Regions from separate parts of the Pseudomonas sp. NLJ1 genome, predicted to be linked through region 2. Evidence: predicted binding sites of a transcription regulator. Region 2 holds the regulator's gene; each other region holds the start of a gene.
The links. Region 2 encodes sigma-54, which starts transcription at its own class of promoters, with help from an activator protein. Its sites were predicted from a motif close to ANTGGCATNNANNTTGCTNT; they were not measured.

Region 1 (7,587 bases), 320 kb from region 2:
CGCCAACATGGCCGACTGTCACCCGATCCTGTTCCTGCGCCTGCTCGACCGGGTCAAGGCGGGTGCCAAGCTGATCGTCGTCGATCCGCGGCGCACTGCTACCGCCGACAAGGCCGACCTGTTCCTGCAGGTGCGCCCCGGCAGCGACATGGCCTTGCTCAACGGCCTGCTGCACCTGCTGCTGCGTAACGGCCACACCGACCCCGGCTTCATCGCCCGCCACACCGAAGGCTGGGACGAACTGCCGGCCTTTCTCGATGACTACACCCCTGACCGCGTGGCCGCCATCACCGGGTTGGCCGAAGCCGACATCATCAAGGCCGCCGAATGGATCGGCAGCGCCAGCAACTGGATGAGCTGCTGGACCATGGGGCTGAACCAGAGCATCCACGGCACCTGGCACACCAATGCGGTCTGCAACCTGCATCTGGCCACGGGTGCCATCTGCCGCCCCGGCAGCGGGCCGTTCTCGTTGACTGGCCAACCCAATGCCATGGGCGGCCGCGAGATGGGCTACATGGGCCCCGGCCTGCCAGGCCAGCGCTCGGCGCTGGTAGCGCAAGACCGCGCCTTCGTCGAGCAGCAATGGCAACTGGCCCCAGGCAGCCTGCGCAGCGAAGGCGGCGAGGGCACGGTGGCGCTGTTCGAGCAGATGAAAAGCGGCGTGGTCAAAGCCTGTTGGGTCATCTGCAGCAACCCGGTGGCCAGTGTCGCCAACCGCCAGCAGGTGATCGACGGCCTGCGCCAGGCTGAGCTGGTGATTACCCAGGACGCCTTCCTCGACACCGAGACCAACCGCTACGCCGACATCCTGCTACCGGCTGCGCTGTGGGCCGAAGGCGAGGGCGTGATGATCAACAGCGAGCGCAACCTCACCCTCATGCCACGCGCCGTCGAACCGCCCGGGCAGAGCCTGCCAGACTGGCAGATCATCGCCCGGGTCGCTTGTGCCATGGGCTACGCCGACGCCTTCGACTACCCCGATGCCGAAGCGGTGTACGAAGAAATCCGCCGCTTCCACAACCCAACCACCGGCTACGACCTGCGGGGCATCGGCTATGCCGAACTGCGCGAGCAGCCGCACCAGTGGCCCTGCGCCCCGGGCCGCGACAACCCGCGCAGCCCATTGCGCTATCGCAACGACGGCAGCAGCCAGATGCTGCTGCGCGATGCCCAGGGCGAGTGCCCGACATTGGCTTTCCCGACCGCCAGCGGCAAGGCTCGCTTCTTCGCCCGCCCCTGGTTGCCGGCAGCGGAGCTGCCAGATGCCGATTACCCCATGGTGCTGAATACCGGCCGCGTGCAGCACCAGTGGCACACCCTGACCAAGACCGGCAAGGTACCGGCGCTGAACAAGCTGGAGCCCGGCCCCTTCGTGGAAATCCATCGCGACGATGCTGCCCGGCTGGGCATCGCCGAAAAGGACCAGGTGGCCATTCGCTCGCGCCGTGGGCAGGCCGTGCTGCCCGTGCGAATCAGCGACCGGGTGATGCCGGGCAACTGCTTTGCCCCGTTCCACTGGAACGACCTGATCGGCGAGCAGCTGGCGATCAACGCCGTGACCTGCGATGCGGTCGACCCGCTGTCGCTGCAGCCAGCGTTCAAGCATTGTGCCGTGACCCTGGAGCGGGTTGCCGGTGAGCGCATCGAAGCCCTTGATCTGAACACTGCCAATCCGGAGCCTGCCCGCATGCCGACCGCCACCCTGTCCCGACTGCTTGGCCTGGACGCCCTGCCAGCCCCGGTGCTGGCCGAGGAAGAGCGCCATTACCTGCAAGGCTTCCTGCTGGGCCTGGACCAGGCCCGCGCCGAGGGCGTGCCCTGCCTGCCGGCCAGTGCGCCGCTGGCCGCCAACCGCCGGTTGTTCGTCGATGGCTTGCTGGCCGGGCTGTTCGCCCAGCCTGCGGCGCTGCCCGATGTGCCGTTGAAAGCACCACGGCACCAGGTGCTGTGGGCTTCGCAAACCGGCAACGGCGAGCTGTTGGCCGAACGCTGTGCCGAGCGCCTGCGCGCCGCCGGCCTCGATGTGCAGCTCAGTTGCATGGAAGCGGTCAGCCCGCGCCAGCTGCAGGGCGCCGCCAGCGTGGTGCTGATCGCCAGCACTTTTGGCGATGGCGAAGCGCCCGACAGCGCAGCAGCATTTTGGCACGCCTTGCAGGGCGAGGAGGGCGCCCACTGTGCCGAACTGCCTTTTGCCGTGCTGGCCCTGGGCGACTCCAGTTACGACCAGTTCTGCGGCTTTGGCCGCCAGCTCGACCAGCGCCTGGCCGAGCTTGGGGGGCGGCGCCTGCTGCAGCGGGTGGACTGCGAGCCGGACTTCGACGACGCCTTCGCCGCCTGGCTGGATGCGCTGCTGCCCACGCTAGGCCGCGCCGCTGGACCGCAACCGGTCACCGAGCCTGCGCCCGTGTCGGCCTACGGCAAGCAGCAACCTTGGGCCGCCACCCTGCTGGAAAACCGCTTGCTCAACGGCCCGGGTGCCACCAAGGAAACCCGTCAACTGGTGTTCGACCTGAGCGGCAGCGGCTTCACCTATGCCGCTGGTGATGCCCTGGGCGTTTGGCCGCGCAACTGTCCGGCCCTGGTCGACGAGTTGCTGGCGCTGATGCAGCTCGATGGCCAGACCATGGTCGAGCTGAAAGGCCAGCCCGCCATGCCGTTGACCGAAGCCCTGCAAGCGCACCTGGAGATCGCCAAGGTCACCCCGCAGCAGCTGCAGGCTTTCGCTGGCAATGCCCCGGACCTGCAGCGCCTGCTGCAGCCCGAGTGCAAGGCCGAGCTGCAGGACTGGTTGTGGGGGCGGCAACTGGTCGATGTGCTGCGCGCCTTCCCCCAGCAGCTGCCGTTGGCCAGCTGGCTGGAGCTGCTCAAGCCGTTGCAGCCGCGCCTGTATTCGATCAGCTCCAGCCCGCTGGCGCACCCGCAGCAGGTGCACCTGACCGTTTCCACGGTGCGCTATGGCGCGCGCAAAGGCGTGTGCTCAAGCTTCCTTGCCGACCGTGCGCAGGCACTGAAGGTGGCGATCTTCCCGCAGGTGTCGAAGCACTTTCGCCTGCCCGAGGACGACAGCGTGCCGGTGATCATGGTTGGGCCTGGTACCGGCATTGCGCCGTTCAGGGCCTTCCTCGAAGAGCGAGAGGCACGTGGGGCGAAAGGGGCCAACTGGCTGTTCTTCGGCGAGCAGTACGCGGCCACCGATTTCTATTACCAGGAGCAGCTGCAGGCCTGGCAGGCTACAGGGCACTTGCGTCTGGACACGGCGTTTTCGCGTGACCAGGCCGAGAAGGTCTACGTGCAGCAGCGCATGCTCGAACAGGGCGCGCAGCTGTGGCAGTGGCTGGAGGCGGGGGCGTACTTCTATGTGTGTGGCGACGCGCAGCGCATGGCCAGGGATGTGGATGCGGCGTTGCGGGCGATCGTGGCCGAGCATGGCGGCATGGATGCAGTGGCGGCTGCGGCTTATGTCGAGAATCTGAGCAAGGCCAAACGCTATCGGCGGGATGTGTACTGACGTGCCCCAGGATGGGGTGTAGTGCACTGTGAATGTGCATGAAGTGTGCCGGCCTCTTCGCGGGTAAACCCGCTCCCACAGGTACTGCACAGGTCTGAAAAATGTGGCGATCCCTGTGGGAGCGGGTTTACCCGCGAAGAGGCCGGTACAGGAAACAGGGTTGGCACACTCCCTGCTTTACCCTGGTTACAACAAAGCCCCCTGATCAACGGCGATCAACCCGGGCCCCTACCGTGATGAATACAGGCAAAGGCGCCTGGAGCTTCGGCTCCAGGCGCTTTTTTTTTGATCGAGGATCGGCTTATGAAGGCAACAGCGAGCAGCGGGCAACGAGAGCGACTGGTCATCGTCGGCAACGGCATGGTCGGCCACCATTGCGTCGAACAACTGGTCAGCCGCGGCGCCCTGCAGCGCTTCGAAGTGCATGTGTTCGGCGAAGAGCGCCAACGTGCGTACGACCGCGTGCACCTGTCCGAATACTTCGGCGGCAGCTGTGCCGAAACCCTGGCCCTGTGCGGGCAGGACTTCTACGGCGTCAGCGGTGTGCACCTGCACCTCGGCGAAGCGGTGCTGGAAATCGACCGTGAGCGCTTTGAGGTGGTCACCGCCGAGGGCCGCTATGGCTACGACCAGCTGGTGCTGGCCACAGGTTCCTACCCCTTCGTGCCGCCGATCGAAGGTTCCAGCGGCAATGCCCGCCTGGTCTACCGCACCCTCGACGACCTCGATGCCATCCGCGCTGCCGCAGCCAGTGCCCGCCGTGGCGTGGTAGTGGGTGGTGGCCTGCTTGGCCTGGAAGCAGCCAACGCCCTCAAGTCGCTGGGCCTGGAAGCCCACGTGGTGGAATTCGCCCCACGGCTGATGCCGGTACAGCTGGACGGCGAGGGCGGTGCCGCGCTCAAGGCGCAGATCGAAGCGCTGGGTGTTGGTGTGCACCTGTCGCGTGCCACCCAGTCGATCGGTGCGGGTGAAGACTACCGCTACCGCATGAACTTCGAGGGCGGCGAGCACCTGGAAACCGACCTGATCGTGTTCTCTGCGGGTATCCGCCCGCAGGATGCCCTGGCCCGTGCCTGTGGCCTGGACATCGCCGCGCGTGGCGGCGTGGTGATCGACAACCATTGCCGCAGCAGCGACCCACGCATCTTCGCCATTGGCGAGTGTGCCTCGTGGAACGGCAGCGTGTTCGGCCTGGTTGCCCCGGGCTACAGCATGGCGCGCAACCTGGCAGCATTGCTGATGGGTGAAGCCGCTGGCGAGTTCACCGGTGCCGACATGTCGACCAAGCTCAAGTTGCTGGGCGTGGATGTCGGCTCCATCGGCGATGCCCATGGCGCCACCCCGGGCGCACGCAGCTACCGCTTCATCGACGAAGCCAACAGCGCCTACCGCCGGCTGGTGGTGGATGCCAGCGGCAAGCACGTGCTCGGTGCGGTGCTGGTCGGCGACAACAGTTACTACGACACCCTGCTGCAATACGCCCAGAACGGCATCGCCCTGCCGGCCGACCCGGCGGCACTGATCCTGCCGCAAGGCGACGGTGCACCGGCCCTGGGTGCTGATGCGCTGCCCGACAGCGCGACCATCTGCTCCTGCCACAACGTCAGCAAGGGCGCAGTCTGCGCCGCCATCGACAGCGGCTGCGGCGACCTTGCCGCAGTCAAGGGCTGCACCAAGGCCGCTACCGGTTGCGGTGGTTGCGCGGCACTGCTCAAGCAGGTGTTCGAGCACGAACTGACCGCCCGTGGCGTGGCGGTGGACAAGAGCCTGTGCGAGCACTTCGCCTACACCCGTCAGGAGCTGTACGGGCTGGTGCGGGTAGAGGGTATCCGTACTTTCAACGAACTGCTCGAGCGCCACGGCAAGGGCCACGTTGGCTGCGACATCTGCAAGCCGGCGGTGGGCAGTATCCTCGCCTCGTGCTGGAACCAGCCGATCATGGACCCGGCGCTGGTGCCGCTGCAGGACACCAACGACACCTTCATGGCCAACATGCAGAAGAACGGCACCTACTCGGTGGTGCCGCGCATCCCCGGCGGTGAAATCACCCCCGACAAGCTCATCGTGATCGGCCAGGTAGCGAAAAAGTACGACCTGTACACCAAGATCACCGGCGGCCAGCGCATCGACCTGTTCGGCGCCCAGTTGCACGAGCTGCCGCTGATCTGGGGCGAGCTGATCGAGGCCGGCTTCGAAACCGGCCATGCCTACGGCAAGTCGACCCGCACGGTGAAATCGTGTGTTGGCAGCACCTGGTGCCGTTACGGCGTGCAGGACAGCGTCGGCATGGCCCTGCGCCTGGAAGACCGCTACAAAGGCCTGCGCAGCCCGCACAAGCTCAAGTTCGCGGTGTCTGGCTGCACCCGCGAATGCGCCGAGGCACAGAGCAAAGACATCGGCGTGATCGCCACCGACAAGGGCTGGAACCTGTACGTGTGCGGCAACGGCGGCATGCGCCCGCGGCATGCCGAACTGTTTGCCACCGACCTCGACGACGAGACCCTCGTACGCCTGATCGACCGCGTGCTGATGTTCTACATCCGCACCGCCGACAAACTGCAGCGCACCTCGGTGTGGCGCGAGAACCTGGAAGGCGGGCTGGACTACCTGAAGCAGGTGATCATCGACGACAGCCTGGGCCTGGCCAGCGAGCTGGAAGCGCAGATGCAGCATGTGGTCGACCAGTATGAGTGCGAGTGGGCCAACGCCCTTGGCGACCCCGAGAAGCTCAAGCGCTTCCGTACTTTCGTCAACGACCGCCGCGCCGACCCGGACGTGCACTTCGTGCGCGAACGCGAACAGCGCCGGCCTGCTGTGCCACTGCACCTGATCCCAACCGTCGAGGAGGCTGTCTGATGAACCTGTCCAATGCTGCTGTGAAAACCCACGAGAACTGGCAGGCCGTGTGCCAGGCGGATGACCTGGTGGCCGATTCCGGGGTGGTGGTCTGGCTCGACGGGGCCCAGGTGGCGCTGTTCTACCTGCCGGGGCAGGCGCAGCCGCTGTATGCGGTGGACAACCGTGACCCGCGGTCCGGCGCCAACATCATCGGCCGCGGGCTGGTGGGCAGTGTGCAGGGCCAGCTGGTGGTGGCGGCGCCGTTGTACAAGCAGCACTTCAGCCTGCAGAGCGGGGAATGCCTGGAGGATAGCGGGCAGCGACTTCGCGTGTGGCCGGTGCGGTTGAATGGGGAGGCGGTGGAGTTGGCTGTGGCTTGATGCTGATTTGTCTCTACCGGCCCCTTCGCGGGTGAACCCGCTCCCACAGGTATCGCGTTAACCTGTAAGGGTGTGGGGCCCCCCTTTGGGAGCGGGTTCACCCGCGAAAGGGCCGGTACAGGTTATCTGCATGCGTTAAGCTTGAGCCCATGAACCTCGACACCCGCATCAAGTACCGCCACCTGCTGTGCTTCCTGGAGATTGCCCGGCAGGGCAGCCTGGCCAGGGCTGCCGACATCCTGGCAATCAGCCAGCCAGCCATCTCCAAGACCCTCAAGGAGCTCGAGGACCTGCTGGAAGCGCGGCTGTTCGCGCGCAGCCGCCAGGGCGTCGAGCTGACCCCGGCCGGCACGCGTTTCATGCGTTACGCCGGGCCCAGCGTGCAGGCCCTGCGCGATGGTGTCAGCAGCCTGCGTGGCGAGGCGCGGGCGCCGTCGCAAGTACGCATCGGAGTGCTGTCCACGGTCGAAGGCCTGCTCATGCCCGAAGTGCTGTGCCGCCTGCACCAGCGGCATGAGGCGCTGGTGATCAGCGTGGTCACCGGGGTCAGCGCGCAGTTGCTCGGCCAGTTGCGCCTGGGTGAACTGGAGCTGGTGGTCGGGCGCATGACCGACAGCCCGCAGATCCAGGGCCTGTCGTTCGAGCACCTGTACAGCGAGTCGATGAGCCTGGTGGTGCGACCGCGTCACCCGCTGCTGGCAACCACGCCAGTAGAGCGGGGGCAGGTGGAGCGTTACCCGCTGGTGCTGCCGCCAGCCGGCACCACCATCCGTCAGCATGCCGACAGCCTGTTCGTGCAATGTGGCATCCAGATGCCGGCACAGCGCCTGGAAACCCTGTCGCTGGCGCTGAGCCGGC
Region 2 (7,587 bases):
TGCCTGCTGCCAGCATCATCACCGCCATGATGCTCTTGCCATCCACCAGTTTGTCCGGTGCACGCCCAACCCTGACCTGGCAGGGGAAGCGGCCGGCAACGCCGACGAACTTGGCTGCCGCCCGGGCATGCAGACCCAGCTTGTTGATGATGGTGATTTCACGGGCGGGCATCGTGGGGCGGATCCTTGGGCTAGAGGTCGCGGTGGCGGACCTGGACGTTTTTCAGGGATTGCTGCAGCAACTGGCCAAGGCGCTCGGTGATGTACACCGAGCGGTGGTGGCCGCCGGTGCAGCCAATGGCAATGGTGACGTAGGCACGGTTGCTGGCGGCGAAGCGGGGCAGCCACTTGAGCAGGTAGCTGGAAATGTCGTTGAACATCTCTTCGACATCCGCCTGTGCGGCCAGGTAGTCGATCACCGGTTGCTCAAGGCCGGAGTGCTCACGCAGTTCGGGCTTCCAGTAGGGGTTGGGCAGGCAGCGCACATCGAACACCAGGTCGGCATCGACCGGCATTCCGCGCTTGAAACCGAACGACTCGACCAGGAACGCCGTTCCAGGTTCGGGCTGGTTGAGCAGGCGCAGCTTGATCGAATCACGCAGCTGGTACAGGTTCAGGCTGGTAGTGTCGATCTTCAGGTCGGCCAGGTCTGCAATCGGCCCCAGTAATTCGCTTTCCACCCGAATCGCTTCCGCGAGCGAGCGGTCGGCGTTGGTCAGCGGGTGGCGTCGGCGGGTTTCCGAGAAGCGCTTGAGCAGTACGTCTTCGTCGGCATCCAGGTACAGCACGTCGCACTGGATATGCCGGGCGCGGGCTTCTTCGAGCAACTCGGGGAAACGCGTCAGGTGGCTGGGCAGGTTGCGTGCGTCGATCGACACGGCAACCTTGGGTTGCAGTAATTCGGTGTTGATCAGCGCATTTTCCGCCAGCTGCGGCAGCAGCCCGGCGGGCAGGTTGTCAATGCAGTAGAAACCGTTGTCTTCCAGGACATCGAGGGCGGTGCTCTTGCCGGAGCCGGACCGGCCGCTGACGATGATCAGGCGCATGTTCAGTGCTCGTTCTGTACGTCCAGGACAACCTGGAACAGGGCCTCGCTGCTGGTGGCCGCACGCAGGCGATCACGGACCTCCTTGCGATCGAGCATGCTGGCAATCTGGCGCAGCAGTTCCAGATGGGCATCGGTGGCGGCTTCTGGCACCAGCAGGACGAACAGCAGGTCCACCGGCGCGCCATCGATGGCGTCGTAGTCGATAGGCGCTTCCAGGTGCAGCAGGGCGCTGACCGGAGCGGAACATCCTTCAAGCCGACAGTGCGGGATGGCGATGCCGTTGCCGAAACCGGTCGAGCCGAGTTTTTCCCGGGCGACCAGTTTTTCGAAGACGTCCTGCATCTCCAGTTCGGGCACTTGTTCGGCGATGACGGTGGCGACCTTTTCCAGGGCGCGCTTCTTGCTGCCGCCCGGCACGTTCACGAGGGAACGGCCGGGGGTCAGGATGGTTTCAAGTCGGATCATGGATGAGGGGGATCAGCGGGCGGCTGCACCTTGCAGCAGGCTTTGCTGTTTTTCCTTGTGTTTTTTCAGTTGGCGGTCGAGCTTGTCGGCCAAGGCGTCGATCGCTGCATACATGTCTTCGTGTTCGGCGTTGGCAACCACTTCGCCGCCGGGAATCTGCAAGGTCGCCTCGACCTTCTGCTGCAGCTTCTCGACTTTCATGATGACCTGCACGTTGGTGATCTTGTCGAAGTGACTTTCCACGCGAGCGAGCTTTTCAAGCACATAATCGCGCAGTGGCTGGGTGACTTCTACATGCTGTCCACTGATATTGACTTGCATACAGCTTCTCCTTTGTTGCCCGTGCATAAAGAGGCAGGTCTTGCACCTGCCCCACAAACGCTGTGGCACATCTCAGGGGCTACATCAGTCGCTTGCGCTCGCTCGACGGTGCGATGCCGAGGGACTCGCGGTACTTGGCGACGGTGCGACGGGCTACCTGGATGCCTTGTGCCTCCAGTAAACCAGCGATCTTGCTGTCACTCAATGGCTTTTTCTGATTTTCCGCCGCAACCAGTTTCTTGATGATCGCGCGGATCGCCGTAGACGAGCATTCTCCGCCTTCGGAGGTGCTGACGTGGCTGGAGAAAAAGTATTTCAGTTCGTAGATGCCACGCGGCGTGTGCATGTATTTCTGCGTGGTTACCCGCGAAATGGTCGACTCGTGCATGCCCACCGCTTCGGCGATGTCATGCAGCACCAGAGGCTTCATCGCTTCGTCGCCGTGGTCGAGGAAGCCGCGCTGGTGCTCGACGATCTGCGTGGCCACCTTCATCAGGGTTTCGTTGCGGCTTTGCAGGCTCTTGATGAACCAGCGCGCTTCCTGCAGCTGGTTGCGCATGAAGGTGTTGTCGGCGCTGGTGTCGGCCCGGCGCACGAAGCCGGCGTACTGCGGGTTGACGCGCAGGCGCGGAATGGCCTCCTGGTTCAGCTCTACCAGCCAGCGGTCGCTGTCCTTGCGTACGATGACGTCGGGTACCACGTACTCAGGCTCGCTGGACTCAATCTGCGAGCCGGGGCGCGGGTTGAGGCTTTGTACCAGCTCGATGACCTGGCGCAGCTCGTCTTCCTTGATTTTCATGCGACGCATCAGCTGGCTGTAGTCACGGCTGCCGAGCAGGTCGATGAAGTCGCTGACCAGGCGCTTGGCTTCGGCCATCCACGGGGTGCTCGCGGGCAGCTGGCGCAGTTGCAGCAACAGGCATTCGCCAAGGGTGCGGGCGGCAACGCCGGCTGGCTCGAACTGCTGGATGCGGTGCAGTACAGCTTCGACTTCGTCCAGCTCGATATCCAGCTCCGGGTCGAAACCGGCGCAGATCTCCTCGAGGGTGTCTTCCAGGTAGCCCTGGCCGTTGATGCTGTCGATCAGGGTGACGGCGATCAGGCGGTCGGTGTCGGACATCGGGGCCAGGTTGAGTTGCCACAACAGGTGGCTTTGCAGGCTTTCGCCGGCCGATGTACGGGTGGTGAAGTCCCACTCGTCGTCGTCGTTGCTCGGCAGGCTGCTGGCACTGGTCTGGTAGATGTCTTCCCAGGCGGTGTCGACCGGCAGCTCGTTGGGGATGCGCTCGCTCCACTCACCGTCTTCCAGGGTGTCGGCACTGGTGGTGCTTTCCTGGAAGCTGTTGTCCTGGACTTCGGCGGCCGGCTTGTTCTCGGCGTTGTCCGCCATCGGGTCGCTGTTGTCGAAGTCGTCGCCGTCTTCCTGACGTTCGAGCATCGGGTTCGACTCCAGCGCTTCCTGGATTTCCTGTTGGAGGTCCAGGGTAGAAAGCTGGAGCAGGCGGATGGCCTGTTGCAACTGCGGGGTCATCGTCAGTTGCTGGCCCATTTTTAGGACGAGCGATGGTTTCATGGCTGGGGCTTAATACCTTGTTCGCCGGCGCGCATGCGCCATCCACTACACGAGGGCGCCGGGGCGCCGGATAAAGCAAGTTTTATGCCTTAAATTGTAGCGTTTGCCTAGAGTACCGTAACAACTTTACCCGGGTTGCAGGGCAATTTGCCGGTACTCCAGGCGCGTGCCGGGCTCAGAGCCGGAACTCGTGGCCCAGGTAAACCTCTTTGACCAGGTCGTTGGCCAGGATGGTTTCGGCGTCGCCTTCGGCGATCAGCCGGCCATCATTGACGATATAGGCGGTTTCGCAGATATCCAGGGTCTCACGCACGTTGTGGTCGGTGATCAGTACGCCGATGCCCTTGGCCTTGAGGTGGTGGATGATCTGCTTGATGTCGCCGACCGAAATCGGGTCGACACCGGCAAACGGTTCGTCCAGCAGGATGAACTTGGGTGCGGTCGCCAACGCGCGGGCAATTTCCACGCGGCGGCGCTCACCACCGGAAAGGCTCATGCCGAGGTTGTCGCGAATGTGGCTGATGTGGAACTCCTGCAGCAGGCTTTCCAGCTCTTTGCGCCGGCCGTCGCGGTCGAGGTCCTTGCGGGTCTCGAGGATGGCCATGATGTTGTCGGCCACCGACAGCTTGCGGAAGATCGAGGCTTCCTGTGGCAGGTAGCCGATGCCGGCGCGGGCGCGACCATGCATGGGCTGGTGGCTGACATCGAGGTTGTCGATCAGCACGCGCCCCTGTTCGGCCTGGACCAGGCCGACGATCATGTAGAAGCAGGTGGTCTTGCCGGCGCCGTTGGGGCCGAGCAGGCCGACGATCTGGCCGCTGTCGATCGACAGGCTGACGTCACGCACGACCTGCCGCCCCTTGTAACTCTTGGCCAGGTGCTGGGCTTTGAGGGTTGCCATTTACTCGGCCTTCTTCTTGGGCTGGATCACCATGTCGATACGCTGACGCGGCGAAGTCACGTTGCCACCACGACCGGCGGTTGCCACCTGGGTCTTGGTGTTGTAGACGATCTTCTCGCCTTCGGTCGTGTTGCCTTCGTTCTCGACTTTGGCGCGGTCGGTGAGAACCACCAGGTCTTTCTGCGCCTGATACTGGATAGTCACGCCCCAGCCTTTCATCTTGTCCGGTTTGGCTGCGCTCTGCTGCTGCTCGAAGTAGGCCAGGTTGCCCACCGAGGTCACCACATCGATATCGCCGGAGGCGGAACGGGTGATGGTCACGGTGTTGCCTTTGATCATCATCGAACCCTGGGTGATGATCACGTCGCCGGTGTAGGTGGCCACACCCTGCTTGTCGTCCAGGTGGGCGTTGTCGGCCTGGATACGGATAGGCTGGTCACGGTCATTCGGCAGGGCGAGGGCGCTCGCGCTTCCCAGTGCTGCGCTCAGGCTGAGCAGAAGGGGGAGGGTTTTAACGAGCCTCATACTGTCCTCTTACGTTAGAGAGCAAGTCCATCTTGCCTTCTTTCAAATACGCTTTCATTCCTTTGCCCGTAGTTGTGCCACCGGCGCCGTCGATTCTAACGGCTTGCTCGGTCTGCGCATATTGCTTCTGCGGGAACACAGTCATGCGTGAGCTGGTAATGATCATTTCGCGCTGCTTTTCGTCGGTGCGGGCGACCCGTACGTTGTCGATCAGTTCGACTTCGCTGCCGTCCGGGTTGACTTCGGCGCGGGTGCTCTGCACATGCCAGGGATATTCGGTGCCGCGATACAGGTGCAGGTCCGGCGTGGTCAGCAGAGTGATTTCACTGGCCTTGAGGTGCTCGACCTTGTCTGCGGTCATTTCGTACTGCAGCTTGCCGTCGGGTAGGAACTGCAGGCTGTGGGCGTTGACCGCATAGTAGTCGATGGCGCTTTCGTCGACCTGGGCCACCGGCTTGTCGAGGAAGCTTTCCGGGCTGACATTCCAGTAGCCGATCGCTACCAGCAGCGCGGCGATCACTGCGAGCAGCGCAATGTTGCGGGCTTTCTTGCTGAACATGGGCAGCCTTACAGGTAATTGGCGTTGGCAGCGTCCAGGGTGCCCTGGGCGTGCATGATCAGTTCGCAGAATTCACGGGCTGCGCCTTCGCCGCCACGTGCCTGGGTCACGCCATGGGCGTGCTGGCGAACGAACGGAGCGGCATTGGCCACGGCCATGCCCAATGCTACCCGACGAATGACCGGCAGGTCGGGCAGGTCGTCGCCCAGGTAGGCCACTTGATCATAGCTTAGGCCCAGTTCGGCGAGCAGGCCGTCAAGCACGACCAATTTGTCCTCGCGCCCCTGGTACAGGTGCGGGATACCGAGGTTTTTCGCCCGGCGCTCGACCACAGGGGTCTTGCGCCCGCTGATGATCGCAGTGGTCACGCCCGAGGCCATGAGCATCTTGATGCCCTGACCGTCGAGGGTATTGAAGGTCTTGAATTCGCTGCCGTCCTCGAGGAAGTACAGGCGCCCGTCGGTGAGCACGCCGTCCACGTCGAACACTGCCAGCTTGATGTGCTTGCCGCGTTGCATGAGGTCCTGGTTCATTCCATCGCTCCTTTACATCACGCCGGCGCGCAGCAGGTCGTGCATGTTCAGCGCGCCGGTGGGGCGGTCTTCGCGGTCCACCACCACCAGGGCGCCAATCTTGTGGTCTTCCATGATCTTCAGGGCCTCGGCCGCGAGCATTTCGGCGCGGGCCGTCTTGCCGTGCACGGTCATGACCTGGTCGATCAGGGTGGTGTGGACGTCGATGTTGCGGTCCAGGCTGCGGCGCAGGTCGCCGTCGGTGAAGATCCCGGCCAGCTTGCCGTCGGCTTCGACGATCACGGTCATGCCCAGGCCTTTGCGGGACATTTCAAGGAGCGCGTCCTTGAGCAGGGTGCCGCGGGGCACCTGGGGCAGTTCGTCGCCGGCGTGCATCACGTTCTCCACCTTGAGCAGCAGGCGACGGCCCAATGCGCCACCCGGGTGCGAGAAGGCAAAGTCCTCGGCAGTGAAGCCGCGGGCTTCGAGCAGGGCAATGGCCAGCGCGTCGCCCAGCACCAGCGATGCGGTGGTGGAGGAGGTGGGGGCCAGGTTCAGCGGGCAGGCCTCTTGCTCGACGCGGGCGTCGAGGTTGACCTCGGCAGCCTGGGCCAGTGGCGAGTCCGGGTTGCCGGTCAGGCTTATCAGCTTGATGCCCAGGCGCTTGATCAGTGGCAGCAGGGTGACGATTTCGGCGGTGCTGCCGGAATTCGACAGGGCAAGGATGACATCATCGCGGGTGATCATGCCCATGTCGCCATGGCTGGCTTCGGCCGGGTGCACGAAAAACGCCGGTGTGCCGGTGCTGGCCAGGGTGGCGGCGATCTTGTTGCCGATGTGCCCGGACTTGCCCATGCCGACCACGACGACCCGGCCCTTGCTGGCCAGGATCAGTTCGCAGGCCTTGACGAAATTGTCGTCGATGCGCGCCAGCAGGGCCTCTACGGCCTCGAGTTCCAGGCGCAGGGTGCGTTGGGCGGATTGGATCAGCTCGCTGGATTGGCTCATGTCGAAAAAGCAGTGCCTGATGAAAAGGCGGCGATTATAGCTGCAATGGAAGAAACCCTCACGCTTTCGATTGCCGTGGTGAATGTCTCGCCAGCCTGTCGCAGGGCTGAACGAGTCGCTAGCCGACCTTGGGGCGGCGCTGTCAGCGGTGCTATAGTTCGCCGCTATTCGGCCTGCCAGGGGCGCTTGTGCCTTCCAGATGAAGGCCGACGTCCATTAGGACGAGGCTGCACTAGCAAGGAGTCTAGATGAGTGTGGATAGCGCCTACGCGGTCGAGTTGAAGGGGGTTACCTTCAAACGCGGTTCGCGCAGCATTTTCAGCAACGTCGACATTCGCATCCCGCGCGGCAAGGTCACCGGTATCATGGGGCCATCGGGTTGCGGCAAGACCACGTTGCTTCGCCTGATGGGCGCGCAGTTGCGCCCCTCCAGCGGTGAGGTCTGGGTTGCCGGGCAGAACCTGCCGACGTTGTCGCGCAGCGACCTGTTCGACGCCCGCAAGCAGATGGGCGTGCTGTTCCAGAGCGGCGCGCTGTTCACCGATCTCGATGTGTTCGAGAACGTCGCGTTCCCGCTGCGCGTGCATACCCAGCTGTCGGACGAGATGATCCGCGATATCGTGCTGATGAAGCTGCAGGCCGTGGGGCTGCGCGGTGCCATCGACCTGATGCCCG
Region 3 (7,587 bases), 2.7 Mb from region 2:
TGAAGTTGCTTTGAATCATGGTGTGTCCAGCTCCAGAAGACGGCGTTGCCAGGAGTGGACACATTAGACAGGCGTAACATGCACGCTCAGCGGGAAATGTTCCGCATGCGGGTCATCAATAATCGTCCTTGTCGAACCGCCGCGCCTCACGCTGCAGCTGGTACACGAAGCTTTCGATCTTGCGCTGCGCCTGGCCGCTGAGGTTGTGGAAGCGCACACCGGCAAAAGTGGTGTTGATGCGCTCTTCATAGTGCAGGTGGCGCAGCTCGACCATGGTGTCCACCAGGCCCAGCGGGTTGCCCGCCTTGAAGCGCTCGTACACCTGGCCCAGTTGCAGGCGATCCTCGACATTGCCTTCAAAGCGCAGTTTGCAGCCGGTGGCGGAGATATCCAGCAGCTTGCCACGCAGGGCGCCGTTGCCTTTGAGATGGGTCCCATCAAAGATGATATCGACCAGCTGCGACAGCTTCAGCGCGGCGCGGAAGGCGTTGCGGCGCTGGTGGTAGGTCATTTCTACCGGCATGGCGCCGCGGTAGCAGCGGTTGCCATCGACTTCGCTGATCTTCAGCTCGTGATTGCAGTCCCAGGCGATACGCACGCCATCGTGGAAGCCCTCGACGCGGAAGTGTTCGCCGTTTTCGATGAACTTCTCACCGTCGCGCGGGATCATCTCGTCCAGCGCCAAGGTGTTGCTTTCACGGTCCACGTGCACCACGTAGCTCTGGAAGCGCTGGCTGCGGTCGTGGAAGGTGATGATCAGGGGGTCGTGGCTTTCCTGCAGCTGCCGCAAGTTGGCCGCAATCTCCAAGGGAGTGCTCAGCACCTTTGGCGGCTGCGGGGCATCGGATTCATTGAACACGGCTTATCGTTCTCCAGGCAAAAGCGAAACACGCAATTAACGGCATTTTGCCAGTATGTTCCGTGCCTTGATAGAAAAATCACACTTGGCTGAGGGCCCGTGGCTTGGTCAGCGGCGAGGTGCTGCCGCGGCTGTCGTAGAGCGAGGGCGAATCGCCACCCATGAGGATGCGGATCTGGTTGTCGGTGACGTGTTGCTGCACCTGGATGATCCGGCCATTGGTCTCGTTGAGCTGCTGGCAGGCTTGCATCAACTGGCTGATCACGTCGAGTTGCTGCAGCAGCAGTTCGCCGTTTGGCGATTGTGCCGCAACGGCCTCCACCCCGGCGCGGTTGGCGCTCAGGCCAAGGCTGGTGAGCAGTTGGTTGCGCCGCAGGCCTTGCTGCTCCAGCAATACGATCAAAGACTGCTTGCGGGCCAGGATGTTTTCCAGTGGCGCCATGTCGCGGCCGTGCAGTGCAACGGCCTCCTTCTGCAGGAGATCGAGCAGTTCCTGCATCGGGGCAATGTCATCTTCGATCAGTTGCAGCAAGGTGGTGTCGTGCATGGCTAACTCTTGGCTTTATCTAGCGTCCGTGAAGTCAGCGCGCCGAACGGTCAGCGCTGGGCTTCGAAATCGAGCAGTTTGCTGGCGACCCGGCCGGCATCGACCTGGTAGCTGCCGTCGGCGATCGCCTGTTTCAACTGGGCCACACGGGCACTGTTGACCACCGGCTCGTCGCGCAGCTTGTCGCTGATCTTCTGCAACTGCTGGGCCTCTTGGCTGAGGTGTACCGCTTCTCCGCTGGCGCTGGTGGTGGTTGCCGCTTCCTGGCTGGCTGCCGGTTTTTCGGCGCTGCCGGACGCGGTGTTGCCGCGCACGCCGCCCGTGACGGACGGAGAGTTATTCAAACGACTGAAGTCGATGACCATGATCAGAAACCTCTGGGTATTTGGACGCTTGCCTTGTTTTCGGCCAACCCGAAAGAAACTTTAGGCACAAATGCACAGCCGCCTGTCAGCAAGCTCGCGAACCCGTTTTCTGACACAGTTTAGGAAAAGCGGTTCCTCACCGCCAGCGCAAATCAATGGGCTGGCTACATACTTACCTCGACCTGGCCGGGGCCGGTCACCCTGGCCTTGATCACCCGTTTGGAATTGAGGTTGCGCACCCGGATCTGTTCGCTCAGGCCGCCCTTGCTCAGGGCCTCGCCGGGCATGCGCACACTCAGGCTGCCACTGCGGGCGATGATCACCACGTGGTCGCCCTTGCGCACCACCTCGGCCTGTTCCAGGTGTTGCGGGGTGAGTACCTGGTCGATCACCGTCGGGCGCAGCATCTTCATGCCCACCGCTTGCTCCAGTTCGGTCAGAAAGCCTTGGCCCAAGGTGCCGACATCGCGTTCGCGCAGGGCCACGTCGCCTTCACCCACCACGTTGTCGCGCTTGAGCGGCCGGGTCACCACCACCACGTTGCGGAACAGCCGCACGGTGGCCGGCACGAACACGGTCCATGGTGTCGTGCCCTCGCAGCGCACCTTTACCGTGACACGGCCCAGCGGCTGGGCCGGGCTTTCCAGCGAGGCGTCCAGCTGCTGGCTGCACAGCGGCATGCGCAGGCGTGGGTCAAGCGGGTTGACCTGGATCTCGTAACGGCCGGCGGTCTGGGTGGTGGCCAGATAATCTTCGACGCTGAATTCAAGAAACCCTTGAGTGACACCGATAAGCTGTTCAGGCATGGTAAACGCGTTCGCCATCGTGCGAACGCCGGGCACCAGCAGGCACAGCATGGCCAGCGAGCCAGTCAGCAGGCGTGTCAATCGTCGGGAAAATGTCGTTTTCGTGTACATGGCGCTCAAAAAAGCAAAGCCCGTGCCGACTCGCTAACTGAGTTGCAACGAAAGGCTGAAACATAAGGAGTCTGGCATGGCAGGTGTTATGGATTCGGTCAACCAGCGCACGCAGCTGGTGGGGCAGAATCGCCTGGAATTGCTGCTGTTCCGCCTCAATGGCGAACAGCTTTACGGCATCAACGTATTCAAGGTCAGGGAAGTGCTGCAATGCCCTGCACTGACCCTGCTGCCCAAGGCGCACCCGGTAGTGCGCGGTGTTGCCAATATTCGCGGGGCAACCATCCCGATCCTCGACCTGTCGATGGCCACCGGGTTGCGGCCGCTGCAGGAAGACACGCGCAGCAGTTTTGTGATCATCACCGAGTACAACACCAAGACCCAAGGTTTCCTGGTGCATTCGGTGGAGCGCATCGTCAACATGAACTGGGAAGAAATCCATCCGCCACCCAAGGGCACTGGCCGCGATCACTACCTGACTGCGGTCACCCGGGTGGATAACCGCATGGTCGAGATCATCGATGTGGAGAAGGTGCTGGCCGAAGTGGCGCCGTCGTCCGAGTCGGTGTCGGCCGGGGTGGTCGATGCCGAGGTGCAGGACAAGGCGGTGCTGCTGCGGGTGCTCACCGTCGACGACTCGTCGGTGGCGCGCAAGCAGGTCAGCCGCTGCCTGCAGACCGTGGGGGTCGAGGTGGTGGCGCTCAATGACGGCCGTCAGGCCCTGGAATACCTGCGCAAGCTGGTGGACGAGGGCAAGAAGCCGGAAGAAGAGTTCCTGATGATGATCTCGGACATTGAAATGCCGGAAATGGACGGCTATACGCTTACGGCCGAGATCCGCAGTGATCCGCGCATGCAAAAGCTGCATATCTGCCTGCATACTTCGCTGTCCGGGGTATTCAACCAGGCAATGGTCAAGAAGGTCGGTGCCGATGACTTCCTGGCCAAGTTCAAGCCGGACGACCTCGCCCAGCGCGTGGTCGACCGGATCAAGGCAACGCATTGAAGCCGCCGGGGGCTGGCCCCCCGGCACCAGTGATTGAAAAGAGGCGGCAGTAGTGTCTACGGGTAATTTGGATTTCGAACAGTTCCGGGTGTTCCTGGAGAAAGCCTGTGGCATCCTTCTGGGCGAGAATAAGCAGTACCTGGTTTCCAGCCGTCTCAACAAGCTGATGGAGCAACAGGGCATCAAGAGCCTGGGCGAGCTGGTGCAGCGCATCCAGGCCCAGCCGCGCGGCGGCTTGCGCGAGCAGGTGGTCGATGCCATGACCACTAACGAGACCCTGTGGTTTCGCGATACCTACCCGTTCGAGGTGTTGAAGAACAAGGTCATCCCCGAGTTCATCCGCAACAACCCCGGCCAGCGCCTGCGCATGTGGTCGGCGGCCTGTTCGTCGGGGCAGGAGCCGTACTCCATCTCGATGGCCATCGACGAGTTCGAGCGCAGCAACCTCGGCCAGTTGAAGATGGGCGCGCAGATCGTTGCCACCGACCTGTCCGGCACCATGCTGACCAACTGCAAGACCGGCGAGTACGACAGCCTGGCGATTGCCCGTGGCTTGTCGCAGGAGCGCCTGCAGCGCTACTTCGACACCAAGGGGCCGGGGCGCTGGGCGGTCAAGCCGGCGATTCGCAGCCGCGTCGAGTTCCGCTCGTTCAACCTGCTCGACAGCTATGCCAGCCTGGGCAAGTTCGATGTGGTGTTCTGCCGTAACGTGCTGATCTACTTCTCGGCGCAGGTGAAGAAGGACATCCTGTTGCGTATCCACAGTACCTTGAAGCCGGGCGGGTATCTGTTCCTCGGGGCTTCCGAAGCGCTGAACGGGTTGCCGGACCATTACCAGATGGTGCAGTGCAGCCCGGGGATCATCTACCAGGCGAAGTAAGCACAAAGGCCGGCAACGCAAGTTGCCGGCCTTTTTGTTTGCCTGTGCCGGCCTCTTCGCGGGTAAACCCGCTCCCACAGGTACGGCGTCGCCTTCGAGAGCTGTGCACAACCCTGTGGGAGCGGGTTTACCCGCGAAGAGGTCCCAACAGACAACAGACACTGACGTCAATTTTTTGTTTTGCCGCTTTTGCCGCCTGGCAATTGCCGCTTTCGTCGCTCAAGGCGGAAGGCCTTTGCCGCTTTTCTGGCATCACTCTGACAGCACCTCGCCCTGCAAGCCCGTATTTCCTGGCTTTCTGTTGGTTGGCACAGCCCTTGCTATACCTTGCCCAACGATATTCCGGTCAACCTCCGAAGGTTTCCCCGACATGAGCATCAGCTTCGACAAGGCGCTTGGTATTCACGAAAAGGCCCTGGGCTTCCGCGCCCAGCGTGCCGAAGTGCTGGCCAACAACATCGCCAACGCCGACACGCCCAACTACAAGGCGCGCGACATGGACTTCGCCTCGGTGCTCGCTGCCGAAAGCGACAAGCAGCAGAGTGGCGGCCGTTTCAGCCTCGATCGTACCAACAGCCGCCATATCGAGGCCGAGGGCCTGGCCATGGCCGACGATACCCTCAAGTACCGCACGCCAACGCAGCCGTCGATCGACCAGAACACCGTGGACGCGCAGATCGAGCAATCGAACTACACCGAAAACGCCGTCGGCTTCCAGGCCAGCTTCACCTTGCTCAACAGTAAATTCAAAGGGCTGGTGTCGGCCCTGCGGGGAGAATGATCATGTCCCTTTCCAGTGTCTTCAACATTGCCGGTAGCGGCATGAGTGCGCAGAACACGCGCCTGAACACCGTTGCTTCCAACATCGCCAACGCCGAGACCGTGTCCTCGAGCATCGACCAGACCTACCGCGCCCGCCACCCGGTGTTCGCCACCACCTTCCAGGACGCGCAGGCCGGCGGCAGCCAGTCGCTGTTCGAAGACCAGGGCGAGGCAGGGCAGGGCGTGCAGGTAAAAGGCATCGTCGAGGACCAGAGTAACCTGGAAGCTCGCTACGAGCCCAACCACCCGGCGGCGAACAAGGACGGTTACGTCTACTACCCCAACGTCAACGTGGTCGAGGAGATGGCAGACATGATCTCCGCCAGCCGCGCGTTCCAGACCAACGCCGAGCTGATGAACACGGCCAAGGCCATGATGCAGAAAGTCCTGACCCTCGGTCAGTGATAAGGAAACCAGACCATGGCAATCGATACTACCGGCGTGAACCTCAATGAAGTGCTCACGGCTTCCGGTGTGGGTGCACCCACGAAAAAGACCGTCGACACTGCATCCAAGACCGGCAACGACTCGCTCGGCAAGGACGCTTTCCTGCAGTTGCTGGTCACCCAGATGCAGCACCAGAACCCGCTGGACCCGCAGGACAATGGTGAGTTCGTTGCCCAGTTGGCACAGTTCAGCAGCCTGGAAGGCATTACCTCGCTGAACGAATCGGTCAATGCCATTACCGGCTCCATGGCCTCGTCCCAGGCCTTGCAGGCGTCGTCGCTGGTCGGGCGCTCGGTGGTGGTGCAGAACGACAAGGCGGTGGTCGATACCGCCGAAAGCTTCAATGCGCAGTTCGTGGTGCCGCAAGCCATCGGCGAAGCGAAGATCACCATCAAGGACAAGGACGGCAATACCGTCAAGACCATCGAACTGGGCGAACAGAAAGCCGGTTACGCCGATTTCATCTGGGACGGTACCAACAACAGCGGCGAGAAAGTCGACCCTGGCACCTACACCTTCACCGCCAGCACCACGGTAGATGGCAAGTCGGTGCAGATGAACACGCTGCTGCCAGCCAAAGTGACCAGCGTCAGCTTCAGCGCCGCCGGCGAAATGGTGCTCAACCTTGCCGGTGTCGGCAAAGTGTCCCTCTCCGACGTGCAAACCATCGGTATCTAAGGCCCGCTAGTGCGGCAAAAGGAGCGAATTCATGTCTTTCAATATCGGCCTTAGCGGTCTGTACGCAGCAAACAAACAGCTGGATGTCACCGGCAACAACATCGCCAACGTCAACACCAACGGCTTCAAGTCGTCGCGTGCCGAGTTCGCCGATGTCTACGCCGGCTCCAACCGCCTGGGCGTGGGCAAGAACCAGGTGGGTAACGGTGTGCGCCTGGCGGCCGTTTCCCAGCAGTTCACCCAGGGTGACGTCAACACCACCGGCAACGTGCTGGACATGGGCATCCAGGGCCAGGGCTTCTTCGTGCTGTCCGATAACGGCTCGCGCGTGTACACCCGTGCGGGTGCTTTCCAGGCCAGCAAGGACAACTTCGTGGTGACCTCGGACGGCCTGCGCCTGCAGGGCTATGCCGCCGACTCGACTGGCAAGATCCAGAAGGGTGTGCTGACCGATCTGCAGATCGATACGTCTTCGCTGCAGCCAAAGGCAACATCGCTGATCGACCAGGGCATCAACCTGAATTCTTCGGCCGCCGACATCCCGCTGGAAGTCGACGATGGCAGTGGCGCGATGGTGCCGAACCTGCCGTTCGATCCTTCCGACCAGACGACGTACACCAAGTCGTTCCCGACCAAGGTCTACGACAGTCAGGGCAACGAGCACACCATGGAGCAGTTCTATCGCAAGACCGGCACCAATGAGTGGACCATGTACACCCTGGTGGACGGGCGCAACCCGTTCAACCCGGCCTCTACTGCGCCGCTGACCGGCACCATCAGTTTCAACAGCGATGGTTCGGTCAGCAGCATGACGGCCGATAACACCGGGCACCCGGCGGGTGCTTCGTTCACGGTGAATAACAACACCTTCACCATGACCGGCTGGGTGCCGGCGGTGGAAGATTCCGCAGGTAACTGGGGTTCGAATGGCGCCGCCGGCAACGCCGATGGCATGCGCCTGGCGATGAACAGCACCACCTCCTACAACACCGAGACCGCGCGCATGTCGCAGTCCCAGGATGGTTACGCGACCGGTATTCTGTCGAGCCTGAGCATCGACTCGACG

Region 1: the regulator sigma-54 is predicted to act here: its motif matches at 3,671-3,690, upstream of nirB (nitrite reductase large subunit NirB).
Region 3: the regulator sigma-54 is predicted to act here: its motif matches at 4,879-4,898, upstream of flgB (flagellar basal body rod protein FlgB).

Annotation. Positions count from the first base shown of each region.
Region 1 covers NZ_CP137735.1:4,153,840-4,161,426, forward strand. Annotated here, with positions in the region: gene R9B85_RS18870 (molybdopterin-dependent oxidoreductase) at 1-3,511, shown strand, start outside; gene nirB (nitrite reductase large subunit NirB) at 3,815-6,367, shown strand; gene nirD (nitrite reductase small subunit NirD) at 6,367-6,729, shown strand; gene pcaQ (pca operon transcription factor PcaQ) at 6,879-7,587, shown strand, end outside.
Region 2 covers NZ_CP137735.1:3,833,633-3,841,219, forward strand. Annotated here, with positions in the region: gene R9B85_RS17365 (HPr family phosphocarrier protein) at 1-172, opposite strand, end outside; gene rapZ (RNase adapter RapZ) at 192-1,046, opposite strand; gene ptsN (PTS IIA-like nitrogen regulatory protein PtsN) at 1,049-1,513, opposite strand; gene hpf (ribosome hibernation-promoting factor, HPF/YfiA family) at 1,526-1,834, opposite strand; gene R9B85_RS17385 (RNA polymerase factor sigma-54) at 1,914-3,407, opposite strand; gene lptB (LPS export ABC transporter ATP-binding protein) at 3,583-4,308, opposite strand; gene lptA (lipopolysaccharide transport periplasmic protein LptA) at 4,309-4,833, opposite strand; gene lptC (LPS export ABC transporter periplasmic protein LptC) at 4,820-5,392, opposite strand; gene R9B85_RS17405 (KdsC family phosphatase) at 5,401-5,925, opposite strand; gene R9B85_RS17410 (KpsF/GutQ family sugar-phosphate isomerase) at 5,938-6,912, opposite strand; gene R9B85_RS17415 (ATP-binding cassette domain-containing protein) at 7,161-7,587, shown strand, end outside.
Region 3 covers NZ_CP137735.1:1,135,900-1,143,486, reverse strand. Annotated here, with positions in the region: gene R9B85_RS05105 (hypothetical protein) at 1-19, opposite strand, end outside; gene R9B85_RS05100 (flagellar brake protein) at 116-859, opposite strand; gene R9B85_RS05095 (flagella synthesis protein FlgN) at 939-1,406, opposite strand; gene flgM (flagellar biosynthesis anti-sigma factor FlgM) at 1,457-1,771, opposite strand; gene flgA (flagellar basal body P-ring formation chaperone FlgA) at 1,936-2,688, opposite strand; gene R9B85_RS05080 (chemotaxis protein CheV) at 2,765-3,694, shown strand; gene cheR (protein-glutamate O-methyltransferase CheR) at 3,747-4,574, shown strand; gene flgB (flagellar basal body rod protein FlgB) at 4,945-5,355, shown strand; gene flgC (flagellar basal body rod protein FlgC) at 5,358-5,801, shown strand; gene flgD (flagellar hook assembly protein FlgD) at 5,817-6,521, shown strand; gene flgE (flagellar hook protein FlgE) at 6,553-7,587, shown strand, end outside.